Linked DNA regions of Catenulispora sp. GP43. The protein of the gene in region 2 interacts with the protein of the main gene of each other region in a pairwise test. Links are inferred from orthologs where the notes say so. Each region holds a gene or a part of one and is shown on either strand. Other genes may lie near its edges.

Region 1 (7,232 bases), on a different replicon or contig from region 2:
GCTCCAGGCTCCAGGACGGCCGCGAGCGCAGCCGGGCGGCGGCCAGCGACACCGCCAGCGGCAGCAGCCCGCACAGCCGCACCACCTCGGCGGCGGCCTCCGGCTCGGCGTCCACGCGGGCCCGGCCCACGATCCGCGCCAGCAGCTCCAGCGCGTCGCGCAGCGGGAAGACGCCCAGCCGGAACAGGTGCGCGCCGTCCAGGCCGGCCAGGTTCCGGCGGCTGGTGACCAGCACCAGGCAGCGCGGGTCGGCCGGGATCAGGTCGGCGACCTGCGCCTCGTCGGCGGCGTTGTCCAGGACCAGCAGGGCGTCGCGGCCGGCGATCCGGTCGCGGAACATCGCCGCGCGCTCGTCCCGGTCGGCCGGGATGGCCCGCGCCGGCACCTCCAGCTGGCGCAGGAAGGAGTCCAGGACGTCGGCCGGGTCGGCCGGGGCCGCCTCGGCGTCGAAGCCCCGCAGGTTCACGTAGAGCTGCACGTCGGCGAAGCGCCCGGCCCGGACCAGTTCGTGCGCGGCGCGGATGGCCAGCTGGGTTTTGCCGACGCCGGCCATGCCCTCGATCGCCGAGACGACTACGGTGCGCGGTGCCTGCGCGCCGCCGGCTTGCCCGGCCTGCCCCTGCCCGGCTTGCCCGGCCAGTCCGACCAGGGCGGCCAGCTCGGCCAGTTCCTCCCGCCGGCCCGTGAACGTCGCCAGCTCGGCCGGCAGCTGGCGGAACACCCCGCCGGTCCCCGCGGCCCGCCGGGTCGCGTGCGCCGCCACACAGGCCGCCCGCCACCGCGCCGCCTGCGTCTCGGGCACCCCGAGCGCCTGCACGATCGCCGCGACCAGTTCGTGGTTCAGCCGGCGGCGCGCCGGGTCGAAGACGTCGCTGATGGTGGAGTGAGTGACGTCCTGCGGCGGTTTGAGCAGTGGGCCGACGCGCTTGGCCAGGAGGCGGAAGGGCGGCGAGCCGGCATACGCGCGCAGCGTCCGCAGCCGCTCGATGAAGTCGGCGAGGTCCACGCTGCCGACCGGGTCGGGGGCGGCGGAGATGGTCTGGTCCGTCACACAAACCCTTCCATGACACCGTTCGGCGAGGATCGCCGCAGGTCTACGGCTTGCGGATGAGTGTACGGAGTTGTACGGGATTCTCGCCTCCGAGTATCGCCAATGCTTAATCTCGACGTGCGAGTCGCGCAGCGGATGGTGCGGCGGCACCCCGGCTGCGTGGGGCGGAGCCCGGGAGGCTGTGCGCTGTCAACGGGGGTTGCGACGGCCGACTTCACCGCGTCTTGCGGAACTCGTGGGGGGTTCCGCAAGGCGCGGCTGTGGTTTTCGAGGTTTCCCGCCAGCACGACAGAGCGCCCCGACCGGAAAGATCCGGTCGGGGCGCTCTGTCGTGCTCGTGCCTCAGCGCGTCCTCACGCCTCGCCGCCGGTCGGGCCGGCGCCCGCGGCGCGCACGTCGTGCAGCTGGTACTTGCGGATCGCCTCGGCCGGGGCCTCCCGCTTGACCTCGCCGCGCTTGGCGAGCTGGGCCAGGACGGCGGTCACCACCGACTCGGCGTCGATGTGGAAGAACCGGCGCGCGGCGCCGCGGGTGTCCGCGAAGCCGAAGCCGTCGGCGCCCAGCGAGGTGTACCGCTGCGGCGACGTCGCGTCGCCCGGCACCCACTGCGCGATCTGGTCCGGGACCGCGCGCATCCAGTCCGACACCGCGACGATCGGGCCCTCGGTGGCGCCCAGCGTCTGGGTGACGTAGGGCACGCGCGGCTCCTCCTCGGGGTAGAGCAGCGCGCGCTCGTCGGCGGCCAGTGCGTCGCGGCGCAGCTCGGTCCAGGAGGTGGCCGACCACACGTCCGCGGCCACGCCCCACTCCTCGGCCAGCATCTGCTGCGCCTTCAGCGCCCAGGTGACGCCGACGCCCGAGGCCAGGATCTGCGCCTTGGGCCGGTCGGCCGGGCCCTCCGGGGCGGCCGCGTAGCGGTACAGGCCCTTCAGGATGCCCTCGGTGTCCACGCCGGCCGGCTCAGCGGGCTGCTGGTACGGCTCGTTGTAGACGGTGACGTAGTAGAACACGTCCTCGCCGTGCGGGTGCTCCTCGGAGGACCCGTACATGCGGCGCAGACCGTCCTGCACGATGTGGCTGATCTCGAACGCGAACGCCGGGTCGTAGGCGACCGCCGCCGGGTTCGTGGACGCCAGCAGGTGCGAGTGGCCGTCGGCGTGCTGCAGGCCCTCGCCGGTCAGCGTGGTGCGCCCGGCCGTGGCGCCCAGCACGAAGCCGCGCCCGAGCTGGTCGGCCATCTGCCAGAACTGGTCGCCGGTCCGCTGGAACCCGAACATCGAGTAGAAGATGTAGACCGGGATCGTGGCCTCGCCGTGCGTGGCGTAGGAGCTGCCCGCGGCCACCAGGGACGCCGTCGAGCCGGCCTCGCTGATGCCCTCGTGCAGGATCTGGCCCTGCGTGGACTCCTTGTACGACAGCAGCAGGTCGCGGTCCACGGCGTCGTAGGTCTGGCCGTGCGGCGAGTAGATCTTCGCGGTCGGGAACAGCGAGTCCATGCCGAAGGTGCGGGCCTCGTCCGGGATGATCGGCACGAACCGCGCGCCGATGTTCTTGTCCCGCATCAGGTCCTTCAGCAGCCGGACGAAGGCCATGGTGGTGGCCATCGCCTGCTTGCCGGAGCCCTTCTTCAGCTGCCCGTAGACGTCGTCGCCGGGCAGGATCAGCGGCTTGGTGCGCACCTGGCGGCGCGGCAGGTAGCCGCCGAGCGCGGCGCGGCGCTCCTTCATGTACTGGATCTCGGGGGAGTTCTCGCCCGGGTGGAAGTACGGCGGCAGGTCCGCCTCCAGCTGGGCGTCCGTGATCGGCAGGTGCAGCCGGTCGCGGAAGCTCTTGAGCTCGGCCTTGGTGAGCTTCTTCATCTGGTGCGTGGCGTTGCGCGCCTCGAAGTGCTCGCCCAGCGTCCAGCCCTTGATGGTGTGGGCCAGGATCACGGTCGGCTGGCCGGTGTGCTCCCGGGCCGCCTTGAACGCCGCGTAGACCTTGCGGTAGTCGTGGCCGCCGCGCGACAGGGTGCGCAGCTGGTCGTCGGACATGCCGGAGACCATCTTGCGCAGCCGGGCGTCGTCCCCGAAGAAGTTCTCGCGGATGTAGTCGCCGGTCTCCACCGAGTAGGTCTGGAACTGGCCGTCGGGCGTGGTGTTCATCTTGTTCACCAGCGCGCCGTCGGTGTCCTGGGCCAGCAGCGGGTCCCAGTCGCGGCCCCAGATCACCTTGATGACGTTCCAGCCGGCGCCGCGGAAGGTGGACTCCAACTCCTGGATGATCTTGCCGTTGCCGCGCACCGGGCCGTCCAGGCGCTGCAGGTTGCAGTTGATCACGAAGGTCAGGTTGTCCAGCTCGTCGCGGGCGGCCAGGCCGATCGCGCCGAGCGACTCCGGCTCGTCGGTCTCGCCGTCGCCGAGGAACGCCCAGACATGGCTGCGCGAGGTGTCCGCGATGCCGCGCGAGTACATGTACTTGTTGAACCGCGCCTGGTAGATCGCGCCGATCGGGCCCAGGCCCATCGAGACGGTCGGGAACTCCCAGAAGTCCGGCATCAAGCGCGGGTGCGGGTAGGAGGACAGGCCGTAGGGCGCCTGGGAGGTCTCCTGGCGGAAGCCGTCCAGGTGCTGCTCGGTGAGCCGGCCCTCGAGGAACGCGCGGGCGTAGATGCCCGGCGAGGCGTGGCCCTGGAAGTAGACCTGGTCGCCGGACTCGCCGTGGTCCTTGCCGCGGAAGAAGTGGTTGAAGCCCACTTCGTACAGCGACGCGGCCGAGGCGTAGGTGGCGATGTGGCCGCCGACGCCCAGGCCCGGACGGTTCGCCCGGGACACCATGATGGCGGCGTTCCACCGGATGAACGCACGGATCCGGCGCTCGATGTCCTCATCCCCGGGGAACCACGGCTCCGCCTCCGGCGGGATCGTGTTGATGTAGTCCGTGGAGCGCAGGCCCGGCACGCCGACCTGTTTCGCGCGGGCTTCCTGGAGGAGGCGCAGCATCAGGTACCGCGCACGCTGGCGGCCCTGTTCGTTGACGACCGAGTCCAGGGACTCGATCCACTCCGCTGTCTCGTTCGGATCCACGTCCGGCAGCTGAGTGGGCAGGCCGTCACTGATGATGGGGAATCGCTCTTGTCCGGGTGCCACTGTCGTCCTTCAACCTAGACACAGATCTTGTAGATCTTCTCGGTTACATCGTCCACCATCGTCTAACGCGCATGCCGTGGACGTCACATCTACTCGATGGTAACCGGTATAGACCGGTATAAATGCGTGCCGAGGGGTGGTCTTCGCCGGAGTCCGGGTGGTCTTCGCCGGAGTCCGGGTGTGAACTGAAGACATGCGAGCAACAGTTGGAGACCGGCTTCACGTGCACGCCGCCCACGTCGGCGAGATGGACCGCAGCGGCGAGATCATCGAGGTCCAGGGGGACTCTGGCACCCCTCCCTACCTGGTCCGGTTCGACGACGGGCACCAGGGACTGGTGTTCCCCGGACCCGACGCGGTCGTCGAACACGGCGCCTCCGCGCCCGCCGGCGGCGACACCGCGCCGGACTCGCCGTCCGACGGGTAGTTGCGTCTTGGGCTTCCGGCGTATGGACTAGGGGAATGCAGAACGACATGAAGGAGGACAGTTCCGTGGGCGCGGTCGCGGACACGGTTCAGGCCGCCGCAAACCCGCTGGCGGTGCGCCTGGGCTTCCAGGCCGGCGAAGTGGTGCAGGAACTCGGCTGGGACGAGGACTGCGACGAGGAACTGCGTCAGGCCATCATGGACACGATCGGCGCGGATCTGGTCGACGTGGACTTCGAGGGCGTGGTCGACGCCGTGGTGCTGTGGCACCGTACGGACGACGGCGACCTGGTGGACAACCTGGTCGACGCGCTGACCTCGCTGGCCGACGGCGGCCCGATCTGGCTCCTGACGCCCAAGGCCGGGCGCCCGGGGCACGTGGAGCCCAGCGACATCGGCGAAGCGGCCCCCACGGCCGGACTGTCGGCGACCTCCAGCATCAGCGCCGGCCCGGACTGGTCCGGCACCCGGCTGGTGAGCCCGAAGGCCGGCGGCAAGCTGGCCAAGTCCACGGTCCGGGCCAAGGCCGACAGCACGGAGAACTAGCGGCGATGTCCTCCCCGAACGGGCCGCCTGACGGCGGCCCTTCCATCCATCCCTCGAACAGTCCGGCGCCGGCCGGCCCGGCAGGCGTGCCCCGCCCAGGTTCCGGAGCGGGTTCCGGAGCCGGTTCCGGTTCCGGCCCCGGGGCGGCCTCGCAGGTCCAGGCCGAGCAGCCACCGGTCCCGGCGGTCGGCGATCGGGCGCCGGCCTTCACCCTGACCGACCAGCACGGACAGAGCGTCTCCCTGGAGGATTTCCGGGGGAAGCAGGCCGTGCTGCTGGTCTTCTATCCCTTCGCCTTCTCCCGGGTCTGCGGCTCGGAGCTGCAGGCGATCCACGAGAGCGTCGGCGACTTCCAGAACGAGCACGTCCAGGTGCTCGCGGCGTCGTGCGACGCGCTGTACTCGCTGCGCGCGTACGCCGACGAAGCCGGCTTCGGCTTCCCGCTGCTGGCCGACCACTGGCCGCACGGCGGGGCGGCGCGCGCGTACGGGGTCTTCGACGCCGAGCGCGGTTGCGCCGTCCGAGGGACCTTCCTGATCGACCGAGAGGGTGTGGTGCGCTGGACCGTGGTGAACGGTCTGGCGGACGCGCGCTCACTGGACGATTACCGGGCCGCGCTGGCCGCGGCCGGGGTGTAAGACAACCATCCGGCTCGCCGGCGCACCGCCGCCGGCGACTCACCCGCATAGGAAACCATCACGCCATGCCCTGCCACCGCTGCGGCGCCCGCCAGACCGACCCGGTCCGCGGCGCGTCACCGTGGCGGCGGGGCGTGCGCGCGGGGGAGCAGGTCCTGGTCTGCCCGGACTGCCAGCGCGGCCGCGACTGGACCGCCGACCTGGCGCACTGCGCCGCCTGCGGCTCGCCCCGCCTGGTCCGCGCACTTGGCAACACGCAATGCAAGGACTGCGGAGCCGAGGACCACGTGACCCCCGAGGCCGCCGCGACCCCCGAGAGAGCCGAGGCGGCCACCGAGTCGCGCTCCGGCGTCACCACCTTGTCCGAAGACGTGCACGCGGCCCTGGAGCGGCATTTCGGCCAGAGAACCGACTGAGCGTTCCGGCTTGCCCCCACGGGGTAGCAAACTGTAGTCAGATGGATAGGGATGTCAGACAACTTCATCAGCCAGGGGGTACCGCCATGCGCCTGAACCGGATGATCATCAGGGCGTCCGACGACGGCGAGGGGGGCGGCCGCGTCGAGAAGATGACAGCGGCCAGACCGGTCCAGTCGCTCACCAGCCGCGGCGCCGCCGCGGGCACACTGCGCGTGAACCTCATCTGGGACCAGCTCCCGATGATCCCCACCCCGCGCCCCACCGGAGGCCTCAAACTCTCCTCCCGCCGCCTGGAACCCCCGCCGATCAGCCACGGCCGCCTCGTCGACCTGGACCTGGGCTGCCTGTACGAGTTCACGGCCGGCCAGCGCGGCGTGGTCCAGGCCCTGGGCCACCGCCGAGGCGACTTCGAACGCCCGCCCTACATCCGCCTGGACCAGGACGACCGCAGCGGCAGCGCCATAGGCGAGAACCTGTTCATCAACCTGGACCACGCGGACGAACTGAGCCGCATCCTCATCTTCGTCTTCGCCTACCAAGGCGCCTTCGACGGAGCCAACGCGAAGGTGACCCTGCACCCGGCCATCGGCAATCCGCTGGAGATCAAGCTGGAGAACCCCATCGCGCAGGCGAAGTCGTGCGCGGTGGCGCTGCTGCTGCGCCACGGCCCGGACCTGGTGGTGCAGCGCGAGGTGCAGTTCACGACCGGGTTCCAGTCCGAACTGGACCGCATGTACGGGTGGGGGATGCGGTGGCAGGACGGGCAGCCTAAGGGGCTGGGCTAGGGCCGGGGCGGGGCAAGGTTCGGGGCCGCTTCTTGGGGTTGCAGCGGCCCCTGCGCTGGAGCTGTCTTCTCCTGCGGGAATCTCGGGCCGCGAGAGGCGGTTCGGTCGGGTACTCTTTCCCTCTTGAGGGTCGCCCTGGCGGCCTTCTGGAGGGCGCATAGCTCAGCGGAAGAGCACTCGGCTTACACCCGAGCGGTCGGCAGTTCGAACCTGTCTGTGCCCACCTACGACAACCAGCA
Region 2 (6,681 bases):
GGTGGCCGACGCCGGTTTCCGCGCGGTGGCCATGGACCTGCGCGGCTACGGCGGCAGCGACAAGACCCCGCGCGGCTACGACCCGCTGACCCTGACGATGGACGTCACCGGCGTCATCCGCGCCCTCGGCCAGTCCAACGCCACCCTGGTCGGCCACGACTGGGGCGCCTTCCTGGGCTGGACCGCGGCGGTCTTCCGCCCGGCCGCGGTGAACCGCCTGGCCGTCACCGGTTCGGCCCATCCGCGCCGGCTCCGCCAGGGCCTGCTGACCGATCCCAGGCAGATCTCGGCGGCCCGCTACATGTGGTCCGCCCAGCGGCCGTGGGCCCCGGAGAAGGCACTGACCCGCGACGCGGCCATGCTGGTCGAGCAGCTGCTCGCGGAATGGGGCGCGACCGGCTGGCCGGAGCTGGACGTCGCGCAGCGCTACCGCGAGGCGATGCTCGTCCCCGGCGCCGCGCACTCCTCGCTGGAGTACTACCGCTGGCTCATCAGGTCCCTGGTCCGCCCCGACGGCATGCGGTACGCGCAGCGCATGCGCACCGAGGTCAAGGTGCCGGTTCTGCACCTGCAGGGCGAGCTCGACAACGCCCTGCTGCCGCACATCGCGCGCGGCTCGGGCCGCTACGTGACCGCCGCGTACCGCTGGCGGCTGCTGGAGGGCATCGGCCACTTCCCGCAGGAGGAGGCGCCGATGCGCTTCAACGGCGAGCTGATCGACTGGCTGAAGAGCTAGCCGACTACGACTTCCCAGAAGTCTTTATGTAGAGCAGCACCGCGCACCCCACGGCCATCGCCGGCGCCAGGAACCAGGTCTCCATCTTGTTGCCGGTGCGCTGGATCAGCGGTATCCCGGTGCGCAGCGTGAACGGCCAGAACAGCCGGCAGCCGTGGTCGGTGAGACAGTCACCCGCCAGATGGGTCAGCGCCCCGAGGCCTATGGCGAACGGCAGCCAGCTCGGCGCGCTGGCGATCCAGCGGTCCATCAGGACCGTGCCGCCGCCGGCCAGCAGGATACAGGGCCCGTAGGCGTGAAGCCCTTCTCCCGGCGGGCACAGGTTCAGCGCCCGGGCGGCCAGCGCCAGCATGAAGAACACCAGGCCGAGGGTGAAGTAGCGCCCGAGGTACTTCTCGCCGGCCCAGGTGCCGTAGGTGACGGCGGCGACGAAGGCGAACGAGTGCGTGGCGTGCCGGTGCCCGCCGCTGATCTTCTCGATCGCCCTGCACAGGTTGTGGGTGATCGGCCCGATCGCGTGCGCGATGGTGCCGTTCGGGTGGTCGATGTCCGGCAGCAGCGCCGCTCCGGCCGTGATGAAGGTCCCGAAGATCAGGTCCTTGACCTGGATGTGCGCGGTGGAGCCATGCATGGCCGGATAGGCCAGGACGCTCATCGGCAGCGCCGAGGCGGCCGCCGCCCAGGCCAGTCCGCCGCTGGTCGCGTGTGAGTGCCCGAGCATGGCCGATCCGCCCCCTGGTTGTGCTTCGCCGACAGTGGCATGAACGTATCAGGAGGGCACGACGGAGGTCAGTGCGGCAGAGGGCTGAAAAACCGGGTCGCCGGCCCGGCGCCTCAGATCGCGCAGGCCTGCGTGTTCACCGGAACGTCGGTGGCGGCGCCGGCGGACGCGTCGGAGGAGACCTCCTGCGCGGTCAGCGCGTACCCGGTGTTCTTGTCCTCCAGCGACTTGGCGAACACCACGCCGAGCACCCGGCCGTCGGTGGACAGCAGCGGGCCGCCGGAGTTGCCCTGCTGCACCTGCGCGTAGAGCGCGAACACCTGGCGCCGGACGTTGCCGTTGGAGTAGATGTCGGCGCCGGTCGCGGTGATCTGCTCGCGGATGCGCGCGGGGTCGACGCTGAACGGGCCGTCCTCGGGGTAGCCGACCACCATCGCGGAGTCGTTGGCCTTGCCGTCCAGGTCGAAGTTCAGCTGCGGGGCCTTCAGGCCGGGGACGTCCAGCACCGCGATGTCGCGCTTGGGGTCGAACAGCACCACGGTGGCCGCGTACTGCCGGTTGTTGGACTGGCGCACCACCAGCGAGCGGGTGCCGCCGACCACGTGCGCGTTGGTCATCACCTTGCCGGGCGCGTACACGAACCCGGAGCCCTCGATGTCCTTGCCGCAGGAGGGGGCCTGGCCGCGGATCTTCACGATCGAGGCCCGGTCGGCGGCGATCACCGGGCTGCCCACCAGCGACTGGTCCGGGGCCGGGACGTTCGCCGGGTCCTCGGCCTGGAAGGGCGCGAACACCTGCGGGAAGCCATTGCGGTTCAGGACGTTGGAGAACCCGTTGAACCACTGGTTGGCGCCCTGCGGCAGCACCTGGGTCATGCCCTTGAGGATGCTGGAGGAGCGCACCTGGTCGCTGATGGTCGGCACCGAGGACGTGAACAGCGCCAGGCCCAGGAACCAGGCCACCATCAGCACCGCGACCACCGACACCACCGCGCCGCTCACCGCGTCCACCAGCCGGGCCGGCTCCCAGGTGATGGCCTCGCGCAGCTTGCCGCCCAGCATCGAGCCGAGCACCTGCCCGACCACCGCCAGCGCCAGCACCGCGCACAGCGCTATCACCGAGGCCAGCAGGCTCGCCGAGGAGCGGTCCAGGAACGTCGGGACGATCACGAAGCCCAGCGCCAGACCGCCGAGGAAGCCCGCGAAGGAGACCACTCCGACGACGAAACCCTGCCGATACCCGGAGACCGCGAACGCCGCCACGACCAGCAGCAGCAGGATGTCGAGGATGTCCATCTACTTATCTTCTCCCCCCGGCGCCCCGCGGCTGCGGAACGCCAGCGCGAGCACCTCCTGCGGCAGCGGCTCGACCCGCCCGGTGTCCCACGGCTGTTCCCATCCGCCCGCCCTGAGCACCCCGTCCAGGAGCGCGGCGGTGAAACCCCAGATCAACAGCGAGCCCGCCTCGAAGGCCGGGCTCGACCGCCCCGAAGGGTTGCCGACCAGCATCCGGTTGGCCGGGTCGACCAGCTCGCGCACCGCGATCCGGCGCACCGAGGCGACCTCCCGCGGATCGCGCACCCGCACCGGGCTCGGGGCGCGCCACCAGCCCAATACCGGCGTCACCAGGAAGTCCGAGGGGAAGACGTACTGATCGGGCAGGATCCCGAAGACCTGGACCCCGTCCGGATCCAGGTCGGTCTCCTCGTTGGCCTCCCGCAGCGCGGTCGCCACCGGCCCCTCCCCGGGGTCCACGGCACCGCCGGGGAACGCCGGCTGGCCGGGATGGTTCCGCAGCGTCTTGGCGCGCTCGACGAACAACACGTCGGGCCCCTCGACGGGATCCTCACCGAACAGGATGAGCACGGCGGAGCGCCGGGGCTCCCCGGCCAGATCCGCGGGCCGCTGGAACCGGGGCCCCATCCCGCTCCCGTTCTCGGCGGCGCGGGCGAGCGGAAGCAGCCAGTCGGGCAGCGGATCGGCTATCGGAATGTCCATGTCGTGCGCAACGCTCACAGCGGCAGACCGCCTTCCCCCGGCTTGTACTTCAGCAGCGCGGCCGCCTTCACCGGATCCTGCTCCCCGATCCCCCGGCTGGGGCACAGCTTCGCGATCGGGCACGCTCCGCACGCCGGCTTCTTCGCATGGCAGACCCGCCGGCCGTGGTAGATGGTCCGGTGCGAGAGCAGCGTCCAGTCCTTGCGCGGGAACAACTCGCCGATGGCGTGCTCGACCTTGACCGGGTCCTCCAGATCGGTCCACCCCCAGCGGCGCACCAGGCGCCCGAAATGGGTGTCGACCGTGATGCCGGGGACGCCGAACGCGTCGCCGAGCACGACATTGGCGGTCTTGCGGCCGACCCCCGGAAGCTTCACCAGCTCGTTGAGCTTGCCCGGCACCTGCCCGCCGTAGTCGGTGACCACCGCCTTCGACATGCCCAGCAGCGACTTCGCCTTGTTGTGGAAGAACCCGGTGGGCTTGATCAGCGCCTCGAGCTCCTCGGGATCGGCGGAGGCCAGGTCGGCGGGCGTCGGGTAGCGCCGGAACAGCGCGGGCGTGACCTTGTTCACTCCGACGTCGGTGGACTGGGCGGACAAGATGACCGCGGTGAGGAGCTGGTAGGGGTCCTCGAAGTCCAGCTCGCACTTGGCGTACGGGTAGACGTCGCTGAGCTCGCGGTAGATCTTGCGGGCGCGCCTGACCAGCGCCGTGTGGGTCTCCGGCTTCGCTGTCTTCACGTCGGAGACGTCGGCGGCGGCTCGGGTCATGGGCTCCACTGTAAGCCGATGAACCTAAGAGGCGGGTGTGAACTCGCGGTCGTCACCCGATGGCGGCGGGGTGAAGCGGGCCGCGGCGGACGACGGCCGAGGCCCGGCACCTGGGTGCCGGGCCTCGCTTGGCGAGAATCTGGTCGCGCGCCTTCGCTCACCGGCGGCCGGCCGTCATCACGTACTCGCGGTTCCGGTTCTGGCCCTGGTTCTGCGGCGCCGTCCGGGTCCGGATCTGTGTCTGCGTGGTGCGCGAGGACAGGGTCCAGGCGCGGGCGCCGATGGTGCTCAGTCGGACGATGACTTCGCTGAAGGCCATCAGGATCAGGGCGGTGACCCAGGCCTGGCCGCTGGTGATGTCGTGGGCGGCCGAGAACTTGGTCAGGTGTGCGGCGCCGGAGGGGTGGGAGGACCAGACCGCGAAGCCCAGGCGGAAACCCATGCTGATGACCCACAGTGCGGCGGCGCCGGCGGTGGCCTTGATGTGTGCGTGGCCCTGCAGCATCCGCATCCGGGTGAGCAGGCCGCCGAACAGGCCGAACACGACGCCGACACCGGTGAACACAGCGATCAGCACCAGGTCGTTGCCGGCGGTGGGGATGCCGTGCAGGTAGTTCTTCGCCGCGAAGGTGATCATCGCGATCGGCACGATGAACGTGGCCTTGGAGATCCGCTCCTCGCGCAGCTGGCGGAAGACGATCAGGACGAGCGCGATGTCGATGATCCAGTCGGTTGTCGTCATGACTACGACTATGCAAGCCGACGACCTGCTGTTTCTTCAACCCTGAGGTGGGACGGGGGTGGAAACCACGCCTCCACCCCAGGGTTGAACGCCCGGCCGCGGAACGGCCGGGCGGCGCTCAGCGCTTCGCGTCCGTGATCAGCCGTGCCTCCACGACCGGCGAGATCGCGGTGGGTCCGCCGAAGATGTGGCCGTCAGCAACAGCGGGCCGTTCATGAGCGCCATGTACGCGCCGCCGGTGAGGCTGTCCGCGAAGGCCGTTCCGCTGGCGACGCCGACGGGGGTCGCGGTCGGTACGTCCTCGTTCCAGGCGCCGGCGAGGTTGGCGGCCGTCGCGTAGCGGTCGTGGCCGCAGACGCCCGTGGATCGTCGCGTACAGGAGCAGTCCGTTGGCCGACTTGGAGACGGGATAGTCGGCGGTGGTCGGGGTCTTCAGAAAGGTCTTCAGCCCGGTGCCGTCCAGCTTCACCGACATGATCGTGGTCGCCGGGATGACGACTGGATTGTGCGTGGGATCGTACGAGTGCGTGGTGCGAGCGAACAGCACTGTGCCGTTGTCCGCCCAGAGCGGACTGGAGTCAGGTTCTGCAAGGGAGAGCCACCGACGTCCGAGGTCCCCGGGGCGACGAGTTCGTGGGCGTTCCGGCCGCCCAGGTCGCAGACCCACACGGTGTTGGCGGTCTGATCCTCGAAGACGATGCGTGATCCGTCCGGCGACACCGCCGGGTTGTCGGCGACATGGCTGGTGTCCCAGCCTCCGCCGACGACGGCGACGTGCGCGGGCTGCGATCCATCGGCCGCCACCGTCTCGAAGCCCGACGATAACCAAGACGACGCATGTCAGGGAGGCTAGCGCGAGCGTGCGACGACGTGATCATACGTTCGGTCGAGGCCATCTCACCCTTCTGCGAACCCGCCGAAAATCGACACCGCGATGACGAAAATCGACATGATGTAGACTTTTTTTCGTCGATGGGAGAAACGATGCAGCAGAAGTGGCTCATCACCGGAGTCAGCAGCGGCCTCGGCCGCGCGTTCGCGCAGGCCGCCCTGGATGCCGGGCACACCGTGGCCGGCACCGTGCGCTCCGAGGAGGACTCGCGGGCCTTCGAAGCCCTCGCCCCCGGACGGGCCCACGGCCGCGTCCTGGACGTGACCGACGACAACGCCGTCGCGCGCACGGTCGACGAGGTCGAGACGGCCGTCGGGCCCCTGGACGTGGTCATCGCGAACGCCGGCTACGGCCTGGAGGGGACCTTCGAGGAGACGCCGCTGGCCGAGGTGCGGCGGCAGTTCGAGGTCAACGTCTTCGGGGCGGTGGCCACGTTGCGCGCCGCGCTACCCGCCATGCGCCGCCGCCGGCGCGGGCACCTGATGGCCGTCACCTCCATGGGCGGACTCATGGCGGTACCGGGGATGTCCGCCTACTGCGGCAGCAAGTTCGCCCTCGAGGGCATCCTGGAGGCGCTGGGCAAAGAGGTCGCACAGTTCGGGATCCACGTCACCGCGATAGAGCCGGGCTCCTTCCGCACCGACTGGGCCGGCCGCTCCATGACCCGCGCCGACCGGACCGTCGAGGACTACGACGACCTGTTCGGCCCCATCCGCGACGCCCGCCGCAAGGCCAGCGGCAACCAGCTGGGCAACCCGGCCAAGGCCGGCGAGGCCGTGGTGCACATCGCCTCGGTCGAGGCGCCGCCGTCGCACCTGCTCCT

Evidence for each region.
Region 1: the proteins of nth (region 2) and aceE interact in binary tests that used the Escherichia coli proteins (3 or more experiments, as listed by UniProt). The link is inferred for Catenulispora sp. GP43 from one-to-one orthologs.

What each region holds. Positions count from the first base shown.
Region 1 is NZ_JBGCCT010000044.1:16,971-24,202, forward strand. What follows is about bases 1,205-4,558. They hold aceE (pyruvate dehydrogenase (acetyl-transferring), homodimeric type), read right to left. Parts: upstream 4,180-4,558; coding sequence 1,405-4,179; downstream 1,205-1,404. Other genes in these bases: ABH926_RS49035 (DUF1918 domain-containing protein), read left to right, coding at 4,373-4,558. Also shown: ABH926_RS49025 (tetratricopeptide repeat protein), read right to left, coding at 1-1,051; more of ABH926_RS49035, read left to right, coding at 4,559-4,606; ABH926_RS49040 (DUF3052 domain-containing protein), read left to right, coding at 4,642-5,151; ABH926_RS49050 (hypothetical protein), read left to right, coding at 5,855-6,205; ABH926_RS49055 (Tellurium resistance), read left to right, coding at 6,292-6,993. UniProt on the Escherichia coli protein: Component of the pyruvate dehydrogenase (PDH) complex, that catalyzes the overall conversion of pyruvate to acetyl-CoA and CO(2).
Region 2 is NZ_JBGCCT010000003.1:469,983-476,663, reverse strand. Bases 2,347-5,149 are described here. They hold nth (endonuclease III), read right to left. Parts: upstream 4,225-5,149; coding sequence 3,469-4,224; downstream 2,347-3,468. Other genes in these bases: ABH926_RS09470 (cell wall-binding repeat-containing protein), read right to left, coding at 5,105-5,149; ABH926_RS09475 (hypothetical protein), read right to left, coding at 4,382-4,966; ABH926_RS09485 (CoA pyrophosphatase), read right to left, coding at 2,753-3,454; ABH926_RS09490 (MarP family serine protease), read right to left, coding at 2,347-2,752. Outside these bases: ABH926_RS09500 (alpha/beta fold hydrolase), read left to right, coding at 1-736; ABH926_RS09495 (metal-dependent hydrolase), read right to left, coding at 741-1,457; more of ABH926_RS09490, read right to left, coding at 1,571-2,346; more of ABH926_RS09470, read right to left, coding at 5,150-5,377; ABH926_RS09465 (oxidoreductase), read left to right, coding at 5,951-6,681. UniProt on the Escherichia coli protein: DNA repair enzyme that has both DNA N-glycosylase activity and AP-lyase activity. The DNA N-glycosylase activity releases various damaged pyrimidines from DNA by cleaving the N-glycosidic bond, leaving an AP (apurinic/apyrimidinic) site.